One region of the Ensifer sp. D2-11 genome, then DNA from elsewhere that is predicted to be linked to it. Evidence: riboswitches for the same ligand, from Rfam matches in the RefSeq annotation. Region 1 holds a riboswitch; the other holds the start of a gene.
What was found. A riboswitch is a leader RNA that binds a small molecule or an ion and turns the genes downstream of it on or off. The one in region 1 is predicted to bind cobalamin.

Region 1 (7,297 bases):
GAAGAACGCGGCGAAGAACCGCGTCATCTTCGCCGAGGGCGAGGATGAGCGGGTGCTGCGCGCCGCCCAGGTGCTGCTGGAAGAAGGCACGGCCAAGCCGATCCTGATCGGCCGCCCGCAAATCATCGAGACCCGCCTGCGGCGCTACGGCCTCAGAATCCGCCCCGATGTCGATTTCGAGGTCGTCAATCCCGAGGGCGACCCCCGCTATCGCGACTATGTCGATGATTATTTCGCCCTGGTCGGGCGGCTCGGCGTCATTCCCGAGGCGGCCCGCACGATCGTGCGCACGAATACGACGGTCATCGGCGCGCTCGCCGTCAAGCGCGGCGAGGCGGACGCGCTGATCTGCGGGGTCGAGGGACGCTACAGCAGGCATCTGCGCGATGTATCGCAGATCATCGGCAAGCGTTCGGGCGTACTCGACTTCTCGGCGCTCAGCCTCCTGATCTCACAACGCGGCGCGACCTTCTTCACCGATACCTATGTGAGCTTCAGCCCGAGCGCGGAGGAGATCGCTCAGACGACAGTGATGGCGGCAAACGAAATCCGCCGCTTCGGCATCACGCCGCGTGCTGCCCTCGTCTCCCACTCGAACTTCGGCTCGCGCGATTCCGAGAGCGCTTTCAAGATGCGCACCGCACTGCAGCTCGTGCGCGAGCTCGCCCCCGATCTCGAGGTGGACGGAGAGATGCACGGCGATTCCGCCATCTCCGAGGTCCTGCGCCAACGCGTGATGCCGGACAGCACGCTGAACGGCGAAGCGAACCTGCTCGTCTTCCCCAATCTCGACGCGGCCAATATCACGCTCGGCGTGGTCAAAACCATGACGGACAGCCTGCATGTCGGCCCGATCCTTCTGGGCTCGGCGCTGCCGGCGCATATTTTGTCGCCGTCCGTCACCTCGCGCGGCGTCGTTAACATGGCAGCGCTGGCCGTCGTCGAATCAAGCCATCCCGTCTGAGGGGTGGCGCGCCTCCTCATTCACTGGAGGGCGGAAAAACGCCGCTTCCACGGGACCGACGCAGCCGCGTCAGCGATATTTGGCTAAAAAGTCAACTTATGATTGCATAAGCGGGATTACTGCACCGTTTATGAAATATTGCACTAGACAAAACCGGCCGCCGTAAACCATGTTTATTATAGGGGCAAGTTTCGGTGTTACGGCATGGCTAATCAACAGGCTGTCCTCAATTTGCTGGATATCGTGGAATATGGAGGTTGCGCAGACCCCGAGCGCTTCTTCGCCCTGATGCGTCGAACCTTCAACATCTCGCATCTCCTGTATCTGGAGGCGGAGTCTCTTCCGGATGGTTTGAGAATCTGCCGCCTGCATCACACTTTCGGCGCCTACGCCGCCGAAATCTACGCCGCCAGGGGGCTTTACAGGATCGACCCGATCCTCAAGCTTGCGCTCGGCGGTGTCAGGCCGGTGGAATGGGCGACAGCGCGGCGCCGCTTTCCGGAATGCGAGCCCCTCTTCGAGGCGGCCGAAGAAATCGGGCTTTCCACCGAAGGCGTGGCCTTACCGCTCCCCTCGCCTGCGGGCCGCATGGCGCTCCTCGCAATCGGTGCAAACATGTCGCCGGTTGAGTGGTCCGCCTACCGCCGCTGCCATCTGCGCGATTTCCAGCTGGCTGCCAACCTCTTCCACGCCTCCATGCTCGAACATTCGGCGATGGCCGGGGCGCTCGACGAGCGCGATCTCCGCCTGACCGGGCGGGAAACGGAGGTGCTCACGTGGTCGGCGGCCGGCAAGAGCTACTGGGAGATCGCAACGATTCTCGGCATATCCGAGCGAACGGTGCGTTTCTTCATGACCAATGCCCGCCGCAAACTCAATGTAGTGTCCAACACGCAAGCTGTAGCGCACGCTGTTCGACATGCTCTGATCCCCACCATCTGACGGGTTGCCGGCCCGGGACAGGACCGGCCACTCGCAGATTCCCCCACAAATCTATTGGGAAAAAATGAGGAAATAAACTGTCACTATAGACAGTTACATGTGTCATCCGAGCCTGACAGCATCGCTACATCGCGTAATCACGCATGGAGCGAAAAAATGATCAGGATAGTGAACGGAAACGGTCGCAGCCAGCACCCCCAGGCCATCGACGAGATGTTCCGGCTGCGTAAGCGCGTGTTCCACGACTTCTTGAAATGGGACGTCAAGACCGAAGGGGACTGGGAAATCGACCACTACGACAAGGCCAATCCGCTCTATGTCATGTCGTACTCGCCGGACACCGGCAAGATTCGTGGCTCCCTCAGGCTCCTTCCGACGCTCGGGCCGAATATGCTGGACGATACGTTCCCGATCCTGCTCGGGGGCAATCCGGAAATCCGTAGTGCGTCGGTGTGGGAATCGAGCCGCTTCTGCATCGATCCCGAAATCTCCCAGGATCGCGCATCGAACCAGGTCACCATCGCCGCGGCCGAACTGATGTGCGGTGTGGGCGAAATGAGCCTTGCCTCGGGCATCAGCCATATCGTCACGGTCACCGATGTGTTCCTGGAGCGAATGTTCCGCCGCATGGGTTGCCCTGGGGAGCGCATCGCCGATCCGCACAGGATCGGCTCCGTCCATGCGGTCGCCATCGCGTGGGAGGTGAGCAGGAACCTGCTCGAAACGATGAAGGCGGTGGCCTCCATCGAGGGCACCGTTCTCGATCGCCCGATGTCGCTTGAAACGGCACGCGCCGCCTGACCCGATAATCCGGGCCGTGCAGATCGCACGGCCCGCAGCTTCCATCCACGGGCATTGCGAATTAACGCAGATGCCCTCTTCCCGTTGCGCCATCTCGACAAGGTCCTATGATGAGACGGTAAGGCGGACACATCGGCAACGGTCCGCTGCAATGCAGGAAGAAGCACGTGTCCGCGTCCCCGAAGGTGGCATCCAAGATCCGGCGCATCGCGGCGGTTCTCGTACCGCTGGCGCTGGCCGCAGCCGGCCCGGCCGCAGCGTCCGGCGTTTGCGAACGGCTGGGCGCACGCCTCGCCGGCCTTCCCACAGGTTTCACGACGAATGCCAGCCTGCGCGATTTCACAGGTGCGGTCTCCCGCCAGAACATCGAGTTGCGCCGCGCCAAGAACGATCGCCGCCGAATGGAATGCAGCAGCGACAGCGTCGTCGTCATCGGCGGCGATGACGAGGCCGCTTGCGCCGAACTCGACGACACGATCGCGCGCATGGAGGCGAATCTACGGCAACTCAAGGCGCAGCGTAGGCATCTGATCGGCGGTGGTGACGACGACGTTCGTCGGCGCATCCTCGCTGCCATGGAACTCAACGGCTGCTCGGGAGCGCCCCGAGAGGGCTGGGATGCCGGAAGCGCCGAAGGCCAGTTTGCGAGCGCCGCCGAGGGAACGGAGGTTCACCGGAACATCCTGCGCGACCTGCCGCCGGACAGCGATGCCTATCCGCTTCTGCTCGACGCCCCCCGGGCCGAGCTACCGCTCACGGAGCACGATTTCGCCGGCAGCCTCAGAACCATGTGCGTAAGGACATGCGATGGCGCCTTCTTTCCCATCTCCTCGCATGCCACGCCGGCAGACTTCGGTCGTGACGCCGATCTCTGCCGCGCGCGATGCCCGGGTGCGGAGACGGAGCTCTACTATCATGTGCTCGCGACGGAAGAAGCCGACCAGATGGTTTCGGCGACGACCGGCCTGCCCTACACCGATCTCCCAACGGCCTTCGCCTACCGGGCGCGCAGTGTCGGCTCACCCGGCATCTGTGGCTGCGGAATCCCGGACCCCGCAACGGATGCCAACGGGCAAAAGGCAGGCTCCGCCGGCAAGCTCACCGTCGTCAGCCCGTCGGTCATAACCATTGGCAGCGAGAAGAAGGCGCCGGCCAAGCCGATAGCAGAACGGCCCTACGACCCGGCCAAAAACAAGGTCCGCGTCGTCGGTCCGACCTTCCTTCCGCAGGAAGAGAGCGCGATCGACCTCAAGCATCCGCTTGGGCCCCGTTACCAGCCGCTGCAGGAAAACTGACATACGCCGTTGCGAGCATTTTGCAAGAATGGCGATGCTCTTGAATTCCTTGAGTACCGACTGCGCGGCCTACTGGACTTGTCCTTTGACCGTTGCCGATCAAAGGACAAAAACATGCAGAAGATCAAAGCGCGTCTGATAAGACGCGCGGCGCTGTACGTATCGAAGGACTGCAATCTCTCCTCTTCCTCATCCCTGTGCTTGTCACAGGGATCCAGCAGCGCCGCGTCTGCGGCGCGGGAAGAGTCCTTTCAGCCCAAGGACTTGGTCTGGCTGGATCCCTGTGACAAGCACAGGGATGAGGAGATCAACAAGCCGCGGCGGGTATCCCGAAACTCAACAGGCCTTGGGGCGGGGTGAGGAAAAGTGTGTGCGGTTTTCCGCCGCATCCCGCTCTAACCTCTTGGAATCGATCGCGTTCAAGTTTTTTGGTCGACCGACCTAATAACATCGTCATCTAACGGAGCCCCAGCCTTCCTCGAAAACGAGATCTTCGAGCGGCAAGCGCTGTCGCCAGCCCTTCGCGGCGAGTTCCGGCTCTTGATACAGCTTGTCGACGAAACCGAGGCACAGCCAGGCGACGATTTCGACATGATCCGGGATTCCGAGGATAGCCTTGATCTCGCTCTCGTGGAAAATGCTGACCCAGCCGACGCCCACGCCCTCCGCCCGCGCGGCGAGCCAGAGGTTCTGGACGGCGCAAACGGTCGAGTACAGATCCATCTGCGGATTATGGGTGCGGCCCAGGACGACCGCTCCGCCGCGCGTCCGGTCGCAGGTCACGCAAATGCTGAGCGGCGCCTTGCGAATGCCTTCGAGCTTCAGCGACCGGTACTTCGCTTGCCTTTCGCCGGAAAACATCTCTGCGGCCTCGTCATTGGCGCGCTGGAAAGCCCGCCAGACTTTCTCCCGCGTCTCGTCCTGGCGCACGAGCACGAAGTTCCAGGGTTGCATGAAGCCGACTGACGGCGCCTGGTGCGCCGCACCGAGCAGGCGGGCGATCAGTTCCTCGGACAATGGTTCGGGCAGGAACTCGTCGCGCACGTCGCGACGCGTCTCAATGGCACGATAGACGGCGGCGCGCTCGTCCGACGAAAAAGCTCCGGCGGCCGTAAGGCAGCCGTTCGGGTCAGGCAGCATCGTTCGATCCCCAACAATGCGGAAACCTCCCGCCGTCCGCGCGGGGCCGGTCTATCTCGCCAGGCCGGTCTTCTGACTTCGGATCATCCGTTCGCACCGCCTTCCCGAATAGCTTCAATATTCAGTGGCAAAGCTCTGAAAAGATTCAGAGCCTTTTTTTGGCGAGAACGTCCCCTTCACAGCGCTGGGCACGTGCCGGAACTGCACCGGCTTCCCGATTCTCCCGCATTTCGCGGGCACCTGACGGCGGCATATGGCCACAGGTCCCCACGAAAGGCAAGGCAAGCAAGCGGGAGCTTCAGAGCGGCGCCTCCGGATGAGGCGAGGCGTCATAGGCACCCCAGATCGACTGATCGAAGCAGATGACGGAACCCGTCATGAGGCCGGATTCTGCCGATGAGAGATAGGCGCAGGCACGCGCGACCTCGGCCGGGTCGACGAGCCTGCCGAAGGGCTGGCTCGCTGCCGCCTTTTCGAGCCAGTTCGCCGGCGCATCGTGATATTCGCGCTGGATCCGGTCTTCGCCTTCCGAGGCCATCCAGCCGATGTTGAGGCCGTTGACCCGTATCCGGTTGCGAAGGACGGCATAGGCGGTATTCTTGGTCAGCGTCTCCAGCGCCCCCTTCGACGCACAATAGGCTGCGATGAAGGGCTGACCCGCCTTCGCCGACATGGAGCCGATATTGACGATCGTGCCCTCCGTCTTCTCGCGCCGCATCACCTTTATCACCTCCTGCATCAGGAAGAATGGCGCCCGCACATTGACCGCGAACATCCGGTCGAAGAGTTCCGGGCTGGTGTCGAGGATCGTACCCCTGTCGGTGATCGCTGCGGCGTTGACCAGCGCATCGACGCGGCCGAAGGCGCGGTCGCAAGCCGCCACGACGGCACGGGCATCCTCCACCCGCTCGAGATCCGCCGGTACGTAGACGACCTTCGAACCCGTCGCCGCGGCGATCTCGGCAGCTTTCGCCTCGCCCTTCGCCGCGTTGCGCCCGCAAATGACGACGCCGGCGGCGCCGCGCTCCGCGAAGAGTGCGGCAATCGTGGCACCGAGCCCCTGCGTGCCCCCGGTCACAATGGCGATCTTCCCGTCCAGTCGGGCGTGGTCCGTGCTCATCCTGATCCTCCCTTTGAGATGTTGGTGAATATGCCTTGGTGAGCGTGCATTAATGCCTGTTGAGATTTGGGATACCCGCCGCTACTTGTCTGATCTCCTCATCCCTGTGCTCGTCACAGGGATCCAGCCAGACCAAGTCCTTGGGCTGAAAGAACTCCTCCCGCGCCGCTGACGCGGCGCTGCTGGATCTCTGTGACAAGCACAGAGATGAGGAGGAGAGATTGCAGTCCTCCCCACGCTGACCGACGTGCTCGGCAACCTTGTCCGCACCGCCCTACGCGCCGACAAACCCACCAGAGCACCAGCGCCATCATCCATCTCGCAGTAGCCGTGACAAACTCAAGGTCTCAAAAGGCCTTAGCCAAGACGGCTAGCTTAGCTTTTTCGCCGCCTGATCGGCCAGCGCTTCGGCAAACGCCTCAACACTCCATTCGCCGGCGAGCGCTTCGTGCATCAGCTGTGCCTGCGTCCTGGGCGCCAGCCCCCCAACCGGCGGATCACGATCGAGATTGGTCGGGAACGAATACCCCTCGGCGCACGCGGCAACCGCATTGGCAATTTCGTCCTGCGTGAGCTTGCCTCCGGCCGCAAGAACTTTCAGAGCCGGAAAGAGCACGGCGCACATGTGTTCGCGATCCACCGTTTCCATCGCCCGGCCGAAGGCGGAGGATACCTGCAGAAGATTGGCCACACGCTTGATTCCGGCAGACCGGTTGCTGCCCGCGGCGTGGAAAAGCGCCGGGTTGAAGAACACGACGTCGCCCTTCTCCAGCGGCAATTGCACGTGGTTCTCTTCGAAATAGGTGCGGAACTCCGGCCGTTTCAAAGCGAGATATCCGGGCAGATACGTCTGGCTATAGGGCAGGAACAGGGTTGGCCCGCTTTCGACCGGCATGTCGCAATGGGCGACCGCGCCCTGGAGCGTCAGGACCGGCGAGAGCCTGTGCACATGCGCCGGATACTGCTCTATAACGGCCGAGGTCTGAAAGCCGAGATGATAGTCGCGATGCGGCGATTGAGACGCGCCGCCGGGAT
Region 2 (7,297 bases), 1.1 Mb from region 1:
CGCCGCCCTATCGACCTCTTCGAGATGCTCGTCGTGGAGTTCCAGCGCACTCTGATCACGCTGGTGCTCGAGCTGACGGAGGAATTGAACGTCATAGAGGACCATGTCTATGGGGAGGCCGGGCACAGCAAGCAGCCGGGCCTGGCGCCATTGCGCCGGACCGTCGTGCGGCTGCACCGGCACCTGCGGACGGTGCTCGCCCTGTTGCGCCGGGCCGGAGCCCTGGAAGAGGACGAGGTGCCGCCGGGCTTTATCGACGTGGCCGAGAGACTTTCGGATCGGCTGGAGGCCGTCGACCGCGATGTCTTCGCCCTCCAGGAACGCGCGAGGCTGCTGCACGAGGAAATCGACAGCAAGATTTCCTCGGAAACGAATCGTCACCTCTATATCCTCTCGCTGATGACCGCCTTCCTGCTGCCGCCAACGCTCGTCACCGGCTTCTTCGGCATGAACACGGGGGCGCTCCCCTTTTCCGAGGGCAGCGGCACCGCTTTTGCGGGCATGCTCATTGCCTCGTCCATGGGCCTTGCCTGGATCGTCCTCAAGCGCATCGGCATCATCTGAGAGGCGATCTGCGCAGCTATAGGGCGAATAGCACTGCCGGCGGGGCCGTTGCCTTGGGGAGAAACCGGCTGGCTTCCAGTTTTGCGGTCTGCCGACGGCATCGTTTGGGAGGCGTGAAGGTCAAGCCGCTTGTCGTCTCCCCCAAGGCAATGGTCCCGCGGGAGGGTCAGATGTGTATATGCCCTAGCTTCAGCTATAGGGCGAATAGCACTGCCGGCGGGGGCCGTTATAGGGTTGATAGCTGTTGTCGTAGGCCCTGTAAGAGCGATAGCGATCATAGCACCATTGGACATGCCGGCTGCCGTAACGGACCGGCGGGCGGTAAGCGGGACGGCGCTCGATTACGATTCCGAAAGCAGCCGGCGGGTACCACCAGCCCCGGTAATAGCGATAGCCGGGGCGCTGGTAGCGGTAACCACGGTGACCGTTGTAATAATAGAAGTCGCCATACCGGTAATAGCCACGCCTCGGCACATACTGAACGTCCGTGACGGCGCTCTCGGCGGCAACCCGCGGGGGCAGAGGCGTGAAAGCCTGCGACGGCACCGCCGATGCCGCCAGCACGATCGCTGCAAGCGCGCCCGAAAGCCATTTGCGTGACATCATTTCCTCCTCGCATTCGATTCGCGTACAACCGGCCCTTGCAGGGGCGATATACCAAGACTAGAGCAGAAATCGCCGGAAGCAACTGCTGCGCGCGGATGCAGCAATGGAAAAATCCCTCCGTCGGTACAATCCTGGGCGGAATCGGGCCGTCGACTTTGCCTCTTGAGGTCGGTGTACAGAAGTGTTCGCCTCGCGCAGATTGGGGCCGGGGCTGAGATTTACGACCTCTTAACGCTAAGTCGGCAATCTCAGAGAATGGAAAAGCGGGGAATCTCGATCATAGGGATGATCTTGCGCCTGGCGGTCCTCATGGGCCTGACCTTCGCGGCGGCGAACGCACGCGCTAGCGAAGTGGAGCCGTGGAAAGAGCGGCGGAACGCCATCATCGTCGACGCTTACGAGCTGAACAGCATCGACTGGGAAGCCATGCTGAAGGACAAGCGGATCGCGGGCTTCATCGCGAAGGCTTCCGACGGCCTGCCGGAAAGCTACACCTGTACCGGTGACCACGGCGGCGATACGGTTGCCCATTGCAGGACGATGTGGCGCAAATATGCGGTCAGCCGCGAACTCTATCAGACGCGCCGGATGCTCGCGCGCTCGCATGGTCTGCTCTGGGGCGCCTATCATCTGGCAAGGCCTGGCAACCCCGTCGATCAGGCGAACCACTTCATCGACTATGCCGATCCGCGCGACGACGAGCTGATGGTGCTCGATATCGAAGGGATCGATCCGGAAAAATACATGTCGCTCGAAGACGCCGCGATCTTCGCCGGCCATGTGAAGGCCCGGACGGGGCGCTATCCCGTCCTCTACACCAACCACGCAACTGCGAAACACATTGCCGCCAACCGTTTCAAGCATCGGCTTCTTTCGCGCCTTCCGCTCTGGTATGCGCGCTACAAGCCCGATATCCGTAAAGTCTTTCCGATGGGAAACTGGGACCGCTACGCGCTCTGGCAATTCTCCTCGGCGCATAATTGCGGAAAGAAGCGCTGCCCCTATCGGGTGCCCGGCACCCTCGACGATATAGACGTGAATGTCGCAGCGATGAGTGCATCGGCACTGAAGAGCGTCTGGCCTCATGGCGCGCTTCTTCCGGAGAAGCCGCCGGTGCTCACTGTTATCGCCTCGGCCACCGTCGGCACGATCCCGGCGCTGAACGCAAATGCAACGGCCACTCTTTCGCGGCCGCTCGTGATAAGCCGCGCCGAGGCGGAGAGCGGATCAGGAGCCGGCGCCGACGAGACGGTTACCGGCTCCATCGCCGTCAGGGCCGCCGAGGCACGCCTGCCCTACCAATCCGAGCGGCGTTAACTCAGGCCTCGATCTGGACGTCGCTTGTCGGCCGCGAACAGCAGGCGAGGATGTAGCCCTCCTCGATCTCGTCGTCGAGAATGCCGCCATTGTGGTTCATCTCGACGTCGCCGGCGATCTTCAACACCCGGCACGTTCCGCAGATGCCGCCCTCGCAGGCGGCCCCGATCCTGACACCGTTGGCGCGGGCCGTCTGCAGGATCGTCTGGCCGGGAACGGCGGTCGCTTCCTTGCCGCTCATGGTAAAGGTCACCCGCGCCGCCCCGGCCCCGGCATCGGCGGTAGGCCCGGCCCGAATTGCAAGCTCCTCGGCCGCCGGCGCCGCGGCGGGCTGGAAACTCTCCTGGTGATAGCGGGCCATGTCGAAGCCCGCCGCTTCCAGCATTGCCCGAACATTGCCCATGAACGGCTCGGGCCCGCAGCAGAAGACGGTTCTTTCCAGGAAATCCGGTGCGAGCATCGGCAACTTCGCCGCGTCGATGCGGCCGCGCAGACCATGCCAGCCGTGCCGCGCCTCATGCCCCTCCACGAGGAAGCCGAGATTGAGCCCCGGCATCTGACGGGCGAGAACTTCGAGCTCCGATCTGAAGAGGAGATCGTCCGGGCGCCGGGCGCAGGAAATGAAGGTGACATCCGTTTCCGGCGCGCAGTCGGCCATCCAGCGCGTCATCGACATCATCGGCGTGACGCCCGACCCCGCCGATATGAAGAGATATTTTTCACCGGGATGACGGACGAAGCTGAAATCGCCGAGCGGCCCGAACGCCTTGAGCATCATGCCCGGCTTCAGATTGTCGAACATCCAGCGGGTGCCGATGCTTCCCGGCTGCGCCTTGACCGTGACCGCGACCGAAAGCGGGCGCGAGGGCGAGGATGACAGCGTATAGGTGCGCATCACCGGCTCGGCTGGGACGGGCAGTTCGAGCGTCACGAACTGCCCGGGCAGGTAGCGGAACCAGGCCGGCTTGTCGGAGCGGAAGGTGAAGGTCATCACGTCAGCGGTTTCGGCTACGGCCGACATGCACTCCAGCATGTGCTGACGGTCTCTCCAGGGGTCGAGCTCGTCGAAATGGTGAAAGGAGCGAGGCATTTCCATCGTCATGCCACCCGCGAGAGATGCGCGGCCCCGCCCTGAAGGCGGTCCAGCATGAAGCTCGAATACCACTCGACGAACTGCATGACGCCGCCCTCGTGTTCGGCGGAATAAGGACCCGGCTCATAGGCGGGCGAGCGGATTCCGAACGCGTTTTCCTCGACGATCTGCCGGTCCTGGTCGTTGGTCTCCGTCCAGACGTGCGTCAGCTCGTCTATCGTGTAGTCGACGCCCTCCACCGCATCCTTGTTGACCAGCCATTTGGTCGTAACCTCAGTCAGTTCCGGCCCGAGCGGCAGAACGCGGAAGGTGATCGCATGGTCGCCGAGAATGTGGTTCCAGGTCGTCGGATAATGGAAGAGGAGCAGCGTGCCGATGCCATCGGCGTCTACGCCGGTGGAGAGTTGCTTGCGGACGGCCTTCTGTCCGGACATCGTATAGCTCTCGGCGCCGTTGATGAGCGGCATTCTCGTCATGCGGAACTGGCCCGTGGGCGCGATCTTGAAGGCGCTCGGAAGGCCCGCGGCCTCGCATTTCTGCCAGTGGGCGCCGATTTCCGGATCGTTCATCGCCCCCTGGACACCGGTTACGGTCGGCGCTTCCGGATAGGTACGGCAGAGTTCCGGATGATTGGCGGCGCAGTGGTAACACTCGCGATTGTTCTCCCAGACCAGCTTCCAATTGCCCTTCTCGACGATGGTGCTTTCGAAGGCGACCTTCGTTTCCCCCAGGCGATGCGGCGCGAGATAGGCCGCGACCGTCTCGCGGAACGGCCGGAAGTCCATCGGGTGTTCGGCAAGACTGATGAAGATGTAACCGCCGACGGTCTCGCAGTGGATCGGCTTCAGACTGTGCTCGGCCGGGTCGAAGCCCTCGGGCATCTGCCGCGCGAAGAGCAGGCGGCCGTCGAGTTCGTAGGTCCACTGGTGGTAGGGACAGACGAGTTTGGCGGATGAGCCTTTGTGCTGCGTGCAGACGCGCGAGCCGCGATGGCGGCACGAATTGTGCAGTGCCCGGACCGCGCCCTGCCTGTCTCGAACGATAACGACCGGGTAATCGCCGACCTGCGCCGTGAAATAGTTCCCCGGCCGCGGGACTTCGCAATCATGGCCGATGAACAGCCAATCCTTGTACCAGATCTGCTCCAGGTCCTGACGGTAATAATCAGGATCGACGTAGAAGGCGCGGTCGAGGCTGTAGCCTTCGCGACGGGTCTTCAGCTTGCGCAGCATTTCGGTCTGAATTTCCATGCCCTTGTCCTCGTTTTTCCGCCGTTTCGGAGAGGCAGGACTGGAACCCGCGCCGGCCGCATGGACCCGCAACGCAATTGGCTCCGATCCGGCTGCCCGCCGCAACCAGCTACGGTCTATTTCTGCTTCAAGGCTGGTTTCCGGGCTCTGGAGCCGTCCGCAAGGGACCTGCCCGGCGCCTTCCCGGACGCGGTGTCCAGTGGCCTTCTGCCGTGGCTGTTCGCTCCACCACCGTTGCGGGGGCAGCGCCGGGATTTGACCGGCTTCCCAATTCTCCGCCCTCCCTTCGAGGCGGCACCTTGAGTGTCCTCATCTAAGCCTGAGGACCGGCCCGGCAACTGCCAATAGACGACATCCGATTCCAGAAAGACGACAGCCAGACGCGACACAATCGGCACGAAGGCATGCAATATTATCCATAACAAACAAGGAAATAGATGAATCCCTGCGCAGCTGGAGGATTTTTCGGCAGCGCCGTTCATGGCGCGAAGGCGAGTGGCCATTCTGCGACACGGCCCGCCAACACAAGGGTCTGATCGATGCCGGCCCGGACATACCGGGACCAATTCGTTAACTGTGATGATTTAACGTTCGCCGCGATCAACCCGCTTGCGGACAGGATGGCGCGACGACGCCCATGGCAAAACTCCGATATTACGACGCTGCCGACAAGGCGGCCGCGCCGCCGAAAGCCAAGGCTCACACCGAGTTCCTGCGGACCGGCCGGATCGATAGACGCCGGTGGATGCCGAACGAGCGACAGTATCTGAGTTATGCCGAGGTGGCGCAGCAGACGGCGCGGAAGCTGACGACAGCGGGCGAGACGACCCACAGGCGAATCAACGGCTTTCATGCCTCGATCCAGTTCCCGAAGATGGTTTTCCATCGCACGCTCCCCAGCAGTCCGCATCTCGGCTATTGCCACGTGACCGCCGCGAAAACCTGCCTCGCCAATGGGCATGAGATCACCTGGTCCTTTTATTTCGCGAACTTCTTCTGCGAGCTCGGGAACGAGACCCATTTCTTCGACCGTATCCAGCCGGGCTACTCGCGCATGTATTTCGCCGTCGCGATCGAGCCCGACGCCAGCGAGGAACGGATCGTCGTCAACCGCAACGTGCGCGGCAACGGGCTGATTTTCCGGACGCAGGATCCGAAGGTGGCGCTGAAGAACGTGCTGATGCTCGGCGCACGCGACGAAGCCTTGCGCCGGATCGTTCGCAGCCTTTGACAAAGAAAATCGTTCTGTTTTTGCGGTCGCTCCGTTAAGGAAGCGACGGAAAGGATCAGAACGCCATGGCCGAAATCATCGACACGCGCATCGAACCTGAGCGGGCAATCGAGAAAGCCTGCGCGGTTCTTTCGGACGGCGAACCGGTCGCGATCCCGACGGAGACCGTATACGGCCTTGCCGCCGATGCCACGACCCCCGATGCGATCAGCCGCATCTATGAGATGAAGGGGCGGCCGCGGTTCAATCCGCTGATTTGCCACGTCTGCGATCTGGCGATGGCAGAGGCGCATGTGACCTTCGATCCGGTTTCGAGACGTCTGGCCGAGGCCTTCTGGCCCGGCCCCCTCACGCTGATCCTGCCGCAGCGGCGGGAGAGCACCGTGCACACGCTCGCATCCGCCGGTCTCGATACGCTCGGAATTCGCATGCCCGACGGCTTCTCGCGCCGGGTGATCGCCCGGTTCGGGCGGCCTTTGGCAGCGCCGAGCGCCAACACCTCGGGCAAGATCAGCCCCACCAGTGCGGCCCATGTGCAGGCGGATCTCGGTTCCAGGCTGAAGCTCATCCTCGACGCGGGGCCGGCCGCGATCGGCCTGGAATCGACCATCGTCAAGGTCGAGAACGGAAGGTTGCGGCTGCTGAGGCCCGGGGGGCTCGACGCGGCAGAGATCGAAGCGCTGACCGGGCTCGCCATCGAGCGCCCGGAGGCCGCCGGCGCTGTCATCGAGGCGCCCGGCATGCTCGCCTCGCATTACGCTCCCGGTGCCACTGTGCGGCTCGATGCCGATGAGGTCCGGAAGGGAGAAGCCCTGATCCGCTTCGGCGGAGAGGCGCTTCCCGGTGAAGCCGATGCCGCGATCGTCCTGGATCTCAGTCCGGACGGCAGCCTGCGGGAAGCCGCCGCCAATCTTTTCGACTATATGAAAAAAGCGGATGCCAGCGGCGCCGCGACCATCGCTTTCGGCCCGATCCCGAGCGAGGGGCTCGGCGAGGCGATAATCGACCGGCTGCAGCGCGCGGCCGCGCCGCGGGGCTGATGGCCATCGGCACGCTTGAAGCAACCACGTTGATCCGAGGCAGGGCCATGACCACCGTACTTCCTTCTCCCGAACTCATCGCCTCCTTCGTCGATATCGTCGGGCCTGGCAATGCCCTCACCGCACCCGCCGACACGGCACCCTACCTCGTCGAGTCCCGCGGGCTCTACCGCGGCACGACGCCGCTCGTGCTCAG

Region 2: another riboswitch for cobalamin. It lies ahead of M1D34_RS11310 (aromatic ring-hydroxylating oxygenase subunit alpha); the one in region 1 lies ahead of bluB (5,6-dimethylbenzimidazole synthase).

Annotation. Positions count from the first base shown of each region.
Region 1 is NZ_CP096433.1:1,252,264-1,259,560, reverse strand. Features, by position in the region: gene M1D34_RS06060 (NADP-dependent malic enzyme) at 1-964, shown strand, start outside; gene M1D34_RS06055 (helix-turn-helix transcriptional regulator) at 1,169-1,906, shown strand; gene M1D34_RS06050 (acyl-homoserine-lactone synthase) at 2,063-2,707, shown strand; gene M1D34_RS06045 (DUF2865 domain-containing protein) at 2,875-4,002, shown strand; gene bluB (5,6-dimethylbenzimidazole synthase) at 4,456-5,142, opposite strand; cobalamin riboswitch at 5,188-5,401, opposite strand; gene M1D34_RS06035 (SDR family oxidoreductase) at 5,441-6,262, opposite strand; gene M1D34_RS06030 (phytanoyl-CoA dioxygenase family protein) at 6,633-7,297, opposite strand, start outside.
Region 2 is NZ_CP096433.1:2,329,651-2,336,947, forward strand. Features, by position in the region: gene M1D34_RS11290 (transporter) at 1-564, shown strand, start outside; gene M1D34_RS11295 (BA14K family protein) at 754-1,167, opposite strand; gene M1D34_RS11300 (glycoside hydrolase family 25 protein) at 1,426-2,487, shown strand; gene M1D34_RS11305 (FAD-binding oxidoreductase) at 2,489-3,589, opposite strand; gene M1D34_RS11310 (aromatic ring-hydroxylating oxygenase subunit alpha) at 3,586-4,830, opposite strand; cobalamin riboswitch at 4,945-5,147, opposite strand; gene M1D34_RS11315 (DUF6656 family protein) at 5,468-6,061, shown strand; gene M1D34_RS11320 (L-threonylcarbamoyladenylate synthase) at 6,127-7,101, shown strand; gene M1D34_RS11325 (FAD-binding oxidoreductase) at 7,149-7,297, shown strand, end outside.